2 linked regions of the Dinoroseobacter shibae DFL 12 = DSM 16493 genome follow. The main gene of each other region encodes a partner of the protein of the gene in region 2 in a complex. Links are inferred from orthologs where the notes say so. Each region holds a gene or a part of one and is shown on either strand. Other genes may lie near its edges.

Region 1 (2,911 bases), 3.2 Mb from region 2 along the record:
ATGACGTGCAGTTCATCGCCGGTAAGGACAGCACTCAGGACGAGTTCTTCCACACGTTCAATGCTTTGGTCGACCAGAACAAGCAGATAATCATCTCGGCGGATCGCGCGCCGGGAGAGATCGATGGTCTCGAAGATCGGATCAAGTCGCGGCTGTCTTGTGGTCTGGTGGTCGACATCCATCCAACAGACTACGAATTGCGACTGGGCGTTCTCCAGCAACGTCTGCAGGACCAGATTGCGGCTGGCGAGACCATCGCGGTGGAGGATGGCGTTCTGGAATGCCTCGCCCAGCGCATTTCAACGAACGTCCGCGTACTCGAGGGTGCGCTCAACAGGTTGATCGCGTTTTCGGACCTTGTTGGCCGCCGGATCACGCTCGACCTTGCGCATGAAGCCCTGTCGGACCTGATCAGAGCCCACGACAAGAAGGTAACGGTGGACGAGATCATGCAGGCGGTAGCGAAGTACTACAATCTGCGCATGACCGATCTTCTGGGCCCCCGCCGGACCCGTACGATTGCCCGCCCGCGGCAACTAGCGATGTATCTGGCCAAGACGCTGACAACCCGGTCCCTGCCCGAGATCGGGCGACGGTTCGGGGGGCGCGACCACACCACGGTCATTCATGCGGTCAAGCGCATCGAAGCCCTGTGCGACAGTGACCCCCAGATTTCCGAAGATGTCCGGTCGCTTTTGCGCACGTTGGAAAACTGAACCAGGACCTTTCAAGGCCCGCAGTGACCTGCGGGCCTTGACGCTCCCTGCGAACCATTGGAAATTCCGAGATAATGCTTGAGCAGCAGGCAAGAATGCTTACGCTCGGGCGCTCCGGGGGGCATAGGACATCGCCATGAAAATTAGTATCGAACGGGCCACGCTGCTGCGGGCTGTAAGTCAGGCACAGTCGGTCGTGGAGCGGCGGAACACGATCCCCATCCTGGCCAATGTTCTGATCGAGGCCGAGGGCGATTCCGTGAGCTTTCGCGCGACGGACCTCGACATCGAAGTCGTGGACCGCGTCACGGCACAGGTGGAGCGCGCCGGCGCGACCACCGTCCCCGCGGTAACCCTGCACGAAATCGTACGCAAGCTGCCCGATGGCGCCTTGGTCGCCCTGACCCATGATACGGCCAAAGGGAGGCTGGAAGTGTCAGCGGGGCGGTCGAACTTCTCGCTGGCGACTTTGCCGCGCGAAGACTTTCCCGTGATGACCACGACGGAATATACCTGCAACTTCGCGGCCCCTGCCCCCGTCCTGCGTCGCTTGTTCGACAAGTCGAAATTCGCGATCTCCACCGAAGAGACACGGTATTACCTTAACGGTGTATACATGCATGTCGCGGACGGCGAAAACGGACGCAGCCTGCGTTGTGTGGCAACCGATGGCCACCGGCTGGCGCGGATCGATGCGGATCTGCCCGACGCTGCCGAGGGGATGCCGGGTGTCATCGTACCCCGAAAGACCGTGGGCGAGTTGCGCAAGCTTCTCGAGGATGACGAAGCCCAGATCGCGGTCTCGGTTTCGGAGACGAAGATCCGCTTTGCCACCCCTGAGATCACCCTGACGTCCAAGGTGATTGACGGCACGTTCCCGGATTACACGCGTGTGATCCCTGTGTCGAACTCCCGCAAGCTCGAAGTTGATGCGTCCGAATTCGCCAAGGCCGTTGACCGGGTGGCGACCGTAAGTTCGGAAAGGTCACGCGCCGTGAAGCTCGCCCTAGACGAGGATCGTCTGATCCTTTCGGTCAATGCGCCCGACAGCGGCGCCGCGGAAGAAGAACTCGCAGTCGCTTACGGAGATGAACGCTTGGAGATCGGCTTCAACGCCAAGTATCTGCTCGAGATTGCAAGCCAGGTCGACCGCGAAAACGCGGTCTTCCTGTTCAACTCGGCTGCCGACCCGACCATGATGCGCGAAGGCAGCGATTCCTCGGCCATCTACGTGGTCATGCCGATGCGGGTGTGATCCGGGGTGACCGGGGTCGCTGTCACATCCCTGTCCCTATCGCATTTTCGATCCCATACACATCTGACCTTGTCTCTGGATGAGAGGCCGGTTGTACTGCATGGTCCGAACGGGATCGGTAAGACAAACGTCCTGGAGGCACTGAGCTTTTTGTCCCCTGGGCGCGGCCTGCGGCGAGCGAAGACAGAGGCAGTTGGCCAGTCGGAGGCCGGTCTCGGATGGCGGGTCTCGGCTCTTGTGAAATCCGGCGGTCGCGAAAGGGAGGTTATGACTCGCAGCGATGCGGGCGCCTCCAGAACGGTTCAGTTGGATGGCAAACCGGTTCCTCAAATGGCGCTCGCGGAACTCGTTCCAATGGTCTGGTTGGTACCTGCCATGGACAGGTTGTGGATCGAAGCTGCCGAAGGCCGTCGGAAATTTCTCGACCGCATGACCCTGAATTTCGTGACAACTCATGGGCGCGATGTTCTGGCATATGAAAGGGCCATGCGGGACAGGAACCGGCTCTTGAAGGATGGAGTGCGAGATCCTCACTGGTACCATGCGCTCGAGGCGCAGATGGCCGAAGCGGGCGCGCGCATTACGCAGAACCGGCAAAGATGTCTTTCCGAAATCGAAGCGGCCCAGGCCGACGCAACGACCGCGTTCCCATTCGCAGGGTTGCAAATCGAGGCGCATGACGGGCGCGCACCGCTCAGAACCAAAGGCGAGATCGAAAATACGCTTCGATGTAACCGGTACATGGACCAGACGGCCGGGCGTACCCTGGACGGTCCCCATCGCGACGATCTTGCCGCGGTCTATGTTTCCAAGGGTACGCCTGCGCGGGACTGCTCGACGGGAGAGCAGAAAGCCCTTCTGATTTCGCTTATCCTGTCCATGTCGCGGGCCGTAAAAAGCCTTGTTGGGCAAGCGCCCCTCGTTTTACTGGACGAGGTCG
Region 2 (7,753 bases):
ATCGGCGGCGCGCGCCTGACCTACGGCGTGATCTTCATGGTGCTGCTGGTGATCGTGCTGGCCTATGCGCTCAGGCACACCGCCTGGGGACGCCATGTCTACGCCGTCGGCGACGACCCGGAGGCGGCCGAGCTGTCCGGCGTCCAGGTCAGCAGGACCCTGATCTCGGTCTACATGCTGTCGGGACTGATCTGCGCCTTCGCGGGCTGGGCCCTGATCGGACGGATCGGGTCGGTCTCGCCCACCTCGGGCCAGCTGGCCAATATCGAAAGCATCACCGCCGTGGTGATCGGGGGCATCTCGCTCTTCGGCGGGCGCGGCTCGATCCTGGGCGCGTTCTTCGGGGCGTTGATCGTCGGCGTGTTCACCCTGGGGCTGCGCCTGCTGGGCGCCGACGCCCAATGGACCTTCCTGCTGATCGGGCTTCTCATCATCGCCGCGGTGGCCGTGGACCAATGGATCCGAAAGGTGTCGGTATGACGGACACATCGCAACAACCGATCCTCGCCGGTCGCAACCTGGTCAAACGCTACGGCCGCGTCACCGCACTCGATCATTGCGACTTCGAGCTCTACCCGGGCGAGATCCTCGCGGTGATCGGCGATAACGGGGCGGGCAAGTCGTCGCTGATCAAGGCGGTCTCCGGCGCGGTCATCCCCGACGAGGGCGAGGTCTTCCTCGAAGGCAAACGGGTCAGGTTCCAAAGCCCGCTCGACGCCCGCGCCGCCGGGATCGAAACCGTCTACCAACAACTCGCCATGTCCCCTGCACTCAGCATCGCCGACAACATGTTCATGGGGCGCGAGCTGCGCAAACCCGGGTGGCGGGGCAAATGGCTGCGCCAGCTCGACCGCGCCGCGATGGAGAAATTCGCCCGCGACAAGTTGAGCGAGCTGGGCCTGATGACCATCCAGAACATCAACCAGGCGGTCGAAACCCTCTCGGGCGGCCAGCGCCAGGGCGTCGCCGTGGCCCGGGCGGCGGCCTTCGGCTCCAAGGTGATCATCCTCGACGAGCCGACCGCGGCCCTGGGCGTGAAGGAAAGCCGCCGGGTGCTGGAGCTGATCCTCGACGTGCGCGCCCGCGGCATCCCGATCGTGCTGATCAGCCACAACATGCCCCATGTGTTCGAAGTGGCCGACCGCATCCATATCCACCGGCTGGGCAAACGGCTCTGCGTGATCGACCCCAAAGACCACGACATGTCCGACGCGGTGGCCTTCATGACCGGCGCGAAAGAGCCCGAGAGCGCCGCGGCCTGACCCCCGCGTTCCGCCCCGAACGGCGCGACCAGAGTCCCCGGGACTGGCCCAGCCCCCGCGCCCCCTTCATCTGTGCCGAAATACTCCGGGGGGCGGCCCGACAGGGCCGTGGGGGCGGCGCCCCCGACCACGCCCCGCCAAATGACAAAAACCGCCGGGTGTCCCGCGGCGGCTTCGTCACTCGATGGCTGGTTCTGCGGCGGGGCTCAGCCCTGGCGTGCCTTGAACCGGCGCTGGGTCTTGTTGATGACATAGACCCGACCCTTGCGGCGCACGACGCGACAATCGCGGTGGCGCTGCTTGAGCGAGCGGAGCGAATTCTTGACCTTCATGGGTCTTCTCCTGATCGCGGCGCGCACTGCGCCAAGGTGGATGGCCTGCCCGAAGGCGAACCGGCATGGTGGGCGGTACTGGGATCGAACCAGTGACCCCTTCGATGTCAACGAAGTGCTCTACCGCTGAGCTAACCGCCCGATGATGGTTCCGCACGACCCCCGCACCCCACAAGCCGGTGGGCCGGGCGCCGCTCGGTTGGGGTGCTATAAAAGGAGTCGCAAAGGTGTTCAAGGGCTTTTGGCCCGCCCGACAATCGCGCTATCATATGCGCGATGATGCACACCGCGTATACCCTCGGGCTGCCCCAGCCCTGCACCACCTCGGTGATTTTCGCCTCGCCCCATTCCGGGCGGGCCTACTCGAAGGATTTCCTGCGCAGCACGGTGCTGGATACCCAGACGATCCGCTCCTCCGAGGACGCCTTCGTGGACGAGCTGATCGCCTGCGCCCCGCGCTACGGCGCGCAGACCATCGCGGCCACGGCGCCCCGGGCCTATATCGACCTGAACCGCAATGCCGACGAGCTCGACCCGGCGGTGGTCAGCGGGCTGCGCCGCGTGACCCACAACCCGCGGATCAGTTCCGGGCTCGGCGTGGTGCCCCGGGTGGTGGCCAACGGGCGCGCGATCTACCGCGGCAAGATGCACCTGAACGAGGCCAAGGCCCGGCTCGATGCCTATTGGCACCCCTACCATGACCAGCTCCGGCGCATGCTGGACGTGACCCGCAACGCCTTCGGGCAGGCAATTCTGGTGGATTGCCACTCCATGCCGCACGAGGCGATCGATGCCCTGCACCAGCATTCCGAGGCCCGCCCGGACGTGGTGCTGGGGGACAGGTTCGGCGCGGCCTCCGCGGCCCATATCGTCGACCAGGTGGAGGCGGCCTTCAAGAATGCGGGGCTGCGCGTGGCGCGCAACGCGCCCTTCGCCGGGGCCTTCATCGCCCAGCATTACGGGCGACCCTCGCGCAACCAGCATGTCGTGCAGATCGAGATCGACCGCGCCCTCTACATGGACGAGGAAACGATCTCCCGCGGGCCGCAATTCCGCGCCTTCCAGCGGCTGATGGAGCAGGTGATCTCCGAAGTGGCGGATTTCGGACGCGCCTCGCAGATGCCGCTCGCCGCGGAATAACGTACCGACCCCGCATCCCGCGCGCCCAAGGATTTTCGAAAATCCTTGTCAAAAATCTTACGCAAGATTTTTGCCCGCTCAGCGCAGCGCGCGGCCCTTCACGATCGCCGTCTCGCCGAACCGGGCCCGGATCGCATCCGTTGCCCGCTCCGCCCGCGCGCGCCGCACCGCGCCCGGGTCCAGCAGATCGCCGGACAGGTCCCCGCCATCCTCCGGCACCAGGTCGCTCAGCCCCACCCCCAGCAGCCGGTAGCTCTGCCCGTCGGGCACCGCACGAAACAGGGCCATGGCCTCGCGGAACACCCGGTCCGCGATCTGGGTGGCATCGCGCAGGGCATGGCGCCGGGTGATCAGCCCGTGATCGGACTTCTTCAGCTTCAGCACCACGACCCGCCCCGCCAGCCCCTGGGCCTTGGCCCGCCCCGCCACCTTCTCGGCCATGCGCCAGACATGCCCCTCCAGAAGGTCCGGATCGGCGGTATCCTCGGAAAACGTGGTCTCGTTCGAGATGCTCTTGACCGGGCTGCGCCCGGAGACCGCCCGCGCATCCTCGCCCCGCGCCAGGTGCCACAGCCGCAGGCCCATGGACCCGAACCGCGCCACGAGATCCGTCTGCTCCCAGCGCGCAAGGTCCGTGAAGGTGCGGATGCCCGCCGCCTCCAGCGCGGCCTGCCCCGCCGCCCCCACACCCCAGATCATCCGCACCGGCTTGTCCGCCAGGAAGTCCAGCGTTTCCGCCTTGCCGATCACCGCGAACCCCCGCGGCTTGTCGAGATCCGAGGCGATCTTCGCGAGGAACTTGTTGTGCGACAACCCGATCGAGCCGGTCAGACCCAGCTCGTCCTCCATCCGCTTGACCAGTCGCGCCAGCATCACCGCCGGCGGCGCCCCGTGCAGCCGCGCGGTCCCGCCCAGATCCATGAACGCCTCGTCCAGGGACAGCGGCTCCACATCCGGGGTCATCTCGTCCATCATCGCCCGGATCGCCCGGCTCGCCTCCACATAGGCCTCGAAACGTGGCTTGATCACCACCGCATCCGGGCAGAGCGCCAGCGCCTTGAACATCGGCATCGCCGAGCGCACCCCCTTGATCCGCGCCACGTAGCACGCGGTCGACACCACCCCGCGCCGCCCGCCGCCGATGATCACCGGCCGGTCCGCAAGCGCGGGATTGTCCCGCTTCTCGACGCTGGCAAAGAACGCGTCGCAATCCATATGTGCTATGGTGAGCGTGTCCAGTTCCGCATGGGCCACGATCCGGGGGCTGCCGCAACGGGCGCAACGCGCCCCTTGCAACGCACGTTCCTGGCAATCTCGGCACAAGCTGGGCATCTGGACGAACACCGTCTAAGCGGGGATAGTGACGGGTACAGGTTAAACGGATTCTTCTTGCCACAACAGAACCGAAACACGGATTTCCAGGGGGTGACGCTCGCTGCACTCCACGCGGACAAGGTGGCGGTCACCTGTCTGCCGCCAAAGGCGCGCCCCGACGCCGGAGGCCCGGTCTGGACCCTGCCCCAGCTCGACCGGACCGACGGCGAAAGCCCCGCCGACACCGCCCTGCGCCTGGTGCGCCAGACCCTCGGCTTCCCGCTGCCGGTGACCCGGCTGAACTGGCCGATCCTGCGGCTGGCCGAGACCGACGCGCCCGACCCGCGCCCGGACTGGTTCTTCGCCGCCTGGCTCAGCCCGATGGAATGGGAGGTGCTGTCGCGCGATGGCGGACCCCGCGACGCGCTCATGCTCAGCATCGAAAGCTATCTCAAGGCCCCCACCGCCATCGCCGCCCAGCAGGACAGCCTGCGCCACTACCTGCGCCAGAAAAAACGCGCCCCCGGGGCCTGAGCCACCGGGAGCGCACGCAGCACCGACCCCACCATCACGAAAAGCCGGGCTGCCGGGTTGCGCCACCCCTGTACCGAGGGGGGAGATTCCTCAAGCGGCGCAACACGTATCGAAACCGTCCCTAGGACAGAGCACAGCGCGGCCCCGCCACCTCCGGCGCGGGCACAGCCACTGCCATCGGGGCGATACCGGCGGTCGTGAAGTGCCGCCGCAACCGGGCCACCGCCCCCGCGATCCGACGCCGCGCCGCCCAGAGGCCGAGCCGACGGCCCGCCGCCGCCCCGAGCACACCGCCAAGACACAAGGCCAGCGCCGCGGCAGACCCGCCCAGACCCGCGGGGCCCAGCCCCCAAGCCAACGCCGCCCCGGCGCCCAGCACCGCGGCCGCCATCGTCTCCGCGCCCGCACGGCTCAGATACGCGCCGTCCAGCGCGCGCTGAACCGCGAGGGTGTCGTGCGGGGCAAGCCCCGGCACCTGAACGCTGAAACCCGCCAGCTTGCGGCGGCGCCCGCGCTGCAGGTCCTCTTCCAGGGCTGCCAGATCGGTTTGGGTCGCGAGAATGACGACGGGGCGGGACTCGGCCATGAATGCTTCCTTCGGCAAGGCACTGGCAGAATGGCCAGCGCGTCTTGCCTCCGGTCTAGAACCCGAGGTGTCAGCTTTCCGTTAAGGCACCGTGAGCCTGCCCCGCCCGCCGCCGAGTTTCCCGTCAGTCGTAGCTGCGGGTGTCCTCGATCACCAAGCCGTCATTGGGCAGGCTGCCGGGGGCGACCACCTCGACCGCGCCCTTGAGCTTCAGATGCGTGGCGACCGAGGCGGCATAGGCCGCCGCGTCGCCGCCTGGGCTCTCGATCAGTACGCGCATCGTGTCCATCTCTCCGTCCCGACCCGCCACCACGCGGGCGCGTGTCACCTCCCCATGGGCGGCGACGAGCGCCGCGACCTGCTCGGGGCGGACGAACATGCCCTTGATCTTGGTGGTCTGATCCGCGCGCCCCATCCAGCCCTTGATGCGCTGGTTGGTGCGCCCGCACGGGCTCTGCCCCGGCAGCACCGCCGACATGTCCCCGGTGGCGAAACGGATCAGCGGATAGGCGGGGTTGAGCGAGGTGACGACCACCTCCCCCACCTCCCCCTCGGGCAGCGGATCGCCGGTGCCCGGGCGCGCGATCTCGACGATCACCCCCTCGTCGACGATCAGCCCCTCCATCGCCGGGGATTCGTAGGCGATATTGCCCAGATCGGCGGTGGCATAGGCCTGCAGGCAGGTGATACCCCGCTCCGCATAGGCCTGCCGCAAGCTGGGAAAAAGCGCCCCACCGGACACCGCCGCCTTGGCAAAGCCCAGGGTCACGCCCATCTCGTCGGCCTTGTCGAGGATCACCTTCAGGTAATCGGGCGTGCCCGCATAGGCGGTGGCGCCCAGATGGGCCGCCGCCTGGACCTGCAACTCGGTCTGGCCCGTGCCCGCGGGCAGCACCGTGGCGCCGACCGCGCGCGCGCCGCTCTCGAACATGATGCCCGCCGGGGTCAGGTGATAGCCGAAGCAGTTCTGCACCAGGTCGCCCCGCCCGATCCCCGCCGCATGGAGGAACCGGCCCAGCCGGAACCAGTCCCCGTCGATCCCGCCGGGCTCGTAGATCGGGCCCGGCGACTGGAACACGTGGGAGAACCCGGTGACCGGCCCGGCGAACCCGCCCAGCGGGGTATCGGGTGTCTGCGCGCCGGTCAGAGCGGATTTGCGCAGCACCGGCAGGTCCGTCAGCGCCGCGGCCGAGGTGATCGCCGCCGGATCGACCCCGGCCAGGCTGTCGGCATAGCCCGGCAGGGCCTGCGCCCGGGCGATCTGCACCGGCAGGTCGCGGGCGAGATCGGCGGCGCGCTGCGCGGCATCGCGGGTTTCCAGGGCGTCATAGGGGGAGGGGCTCATATCGGTCCTGCCTGTTCGTTCAGGGGCGCGGAGGGCACTCAAACGGAGCGCCTCCGGCGCGTTGTCGGGTTCTGCGCCCTTCGGGCGGTGGGGGCGCTGCCCCCGGCGCAAAGCGCCTCCCCCGGAGTATTTTCGCACAAAAGAAAGGGCGGCGGATCAGCTCAGCCAGCGTTTGCGGCGGCGGTAGGAGCGCACGTCGCGGAAGCTCTTGCGCCCCTCGTCGGACATGCCGAGGTAGAATTCCTTCACGTCCGGGTTCTCGCGCAACTCGGCCGCCGGGCCTTCCATGACCACCCGGCCGGATTCGAGGATATAGCCGTGATGGGCAAAGCGCAGGGCGACATTGGTGTTCTGCTCTGCCAGAAGGAAGGACACGCCTTCGCGTTCGTTGAGGTTCTTCACGATGGTGAAGATCTCTTCCACCAGCTGCGGCGCCAGCCCCATGGACGGCTCGTCCAGCAGGATGGTCTCGGGGCGCGACATCAGCGCCCGGCCGATGGCGCACATCTGCTGCTCCCCGCCGGAGGTGTAGCCCGCCTGGGATTTGCGGCGCTCCTTGAGGCGCGGAAAGTAGGTGTAGACCAGTTCCAGGTCATCGGCGATCGCCCCGCGTCCGTCGCGCCGCGTATAGGCGCCGGTCAGCAGGTTTTCCTCCACCGTCAGATGCTCGAAGCAGTGGCGACCTTCCATCACCTGGATGACCCCGCGCTTGACCATGTCCGACGGGCTGAGGTCCTGCACCCGGTCGCCGCGGTAGCTGATGGTGCCCTTGGTGACCTCGCCGCGCTCGGAATGCAGCAGGTTCGAGATCGATTTCAGCGTCGTGGTCTTGCCCGCGCCATTGCCGCCCAGCAGCGCGGTGATCCCGCCCTTGGGCACGGTCAGGCTGACGCCCTTGAGCACCAGGATCACGTGATTGTAGATCACTTCGATATTGTTGACCTCGAGGAGCGTTTCCTCGGTCCGGCCTGTATCGAGCATGGGCTCTCTCCCTTGCGACGATCCCGGCCCGGAGCAACGCGCCCCGGGCCGGGGTTTCGGTATCAGTTACACCGCGTCTCGATGTTGTTTTCGGCGGCGAAAGCCTCGCTGTCGGCGGTCACGAGCGCGTTGATCACCTCGGCATCGGGGGCGATCCAGTCGGAGATCACGGTCCAGGTCTGGGTGTCGGCATCCCATTGCTGGATCTTGGCCGCGCCGGAGCCGCCGTGATCCTCGCAGCTGACCGAGAAGGCCGGGC

The links. Proteins that work in one complex are often made in the same cells at the same time.
Region 1: the proteins of DSHI_RS01930 (region 2) and dnaN are in contact, whole or in part, in a solved structure (PDB 1OK7), measured with the Escherichia coli proteins. The link is inferred for Dinoroseobacter shibae DFL 12 = DSM 16493 from one-to-one orthologs.

The regions. Positions count from the first base shown.
Region 1 is NC_009952.1:3,545,371-3,548,281, forward strand. It holds dnaN (DNA polymerase III subunit beta), read left to right. Parts: upstream 1-852; coding sequence 853-1,971; downstream 1,972-2,911. Other genes in the region: dnaA (chromosomal replication initiator protein DnaA), read left to right, coding at 1-716; recF (DNA replication/repair protein RecF), read left to right, coding at 1,978-2,911. UniProt on the Escherichia coli protein: Confers DNA tethering and processivity to DNA polymerases and other proteins. Acts as a clamp, forming a ring around DNA (a reaction catalyzed by the clamp-loading complex) which diffuses in an ATP-independent manner freely and bidirectionally along dsDNA.
Region 2 is NC_009952.1:363,272-371,024, reverse strand. The notes cover bases 1,940-4,864. They hold DSHI_RS01930 (DNA polymerase IV), read right to left. Parts: upstream 4,067-4,864; coding sequence 2,813-4,066; downstream 1,940-2,812. Other genes in these bases: DSHI_RS01920 (hypothetical protein), read right to left, coding at 4,704-4,864; DSHI_RS01925 (NUDIX hydrolase), read left to right, coding at 4,124-4,582; DSHI_RS01935 (N-formylglutamate amidohydrolase), read left to right, coding at 1,940-2,734. In the rest of the region: DSHI_RS01955 (ABC transporter permease), read left to right, coding at 1-480; DSHI_RS01950 (ATP-binding cassette domain-containing protein), read left to right, coding at 477-1,262; ykgO (type B 50S ribosomal protein L36), read right to left, coding at 1,469-1,594; more of DSHI_RS01935, read left to right, coding at 1,871-1,939; more of DSHI_RS01920, read right to left, coding at 4,865-5,168; DSHI_RS01915 (phenylacetate--CoA ligase family protein), read right to left, coding at 5,293-6,513; DSHI_RS01910 (ABC transporter ATP-binding protein), read right to left, coding at 6,670-7,494; DSHI_RS01905 (ABC transporter substrate-binding protein), read right to left, coding at 7,557-7,753. UniProt on the Escherichia coli protein: Poorly processive, error-prone DNA polymerase involved in translesion repair and untargeted mutagenesis. Copies undamaged DNA at stalled replication forks, which arise in vivo from mismatched or misaligned primer ends.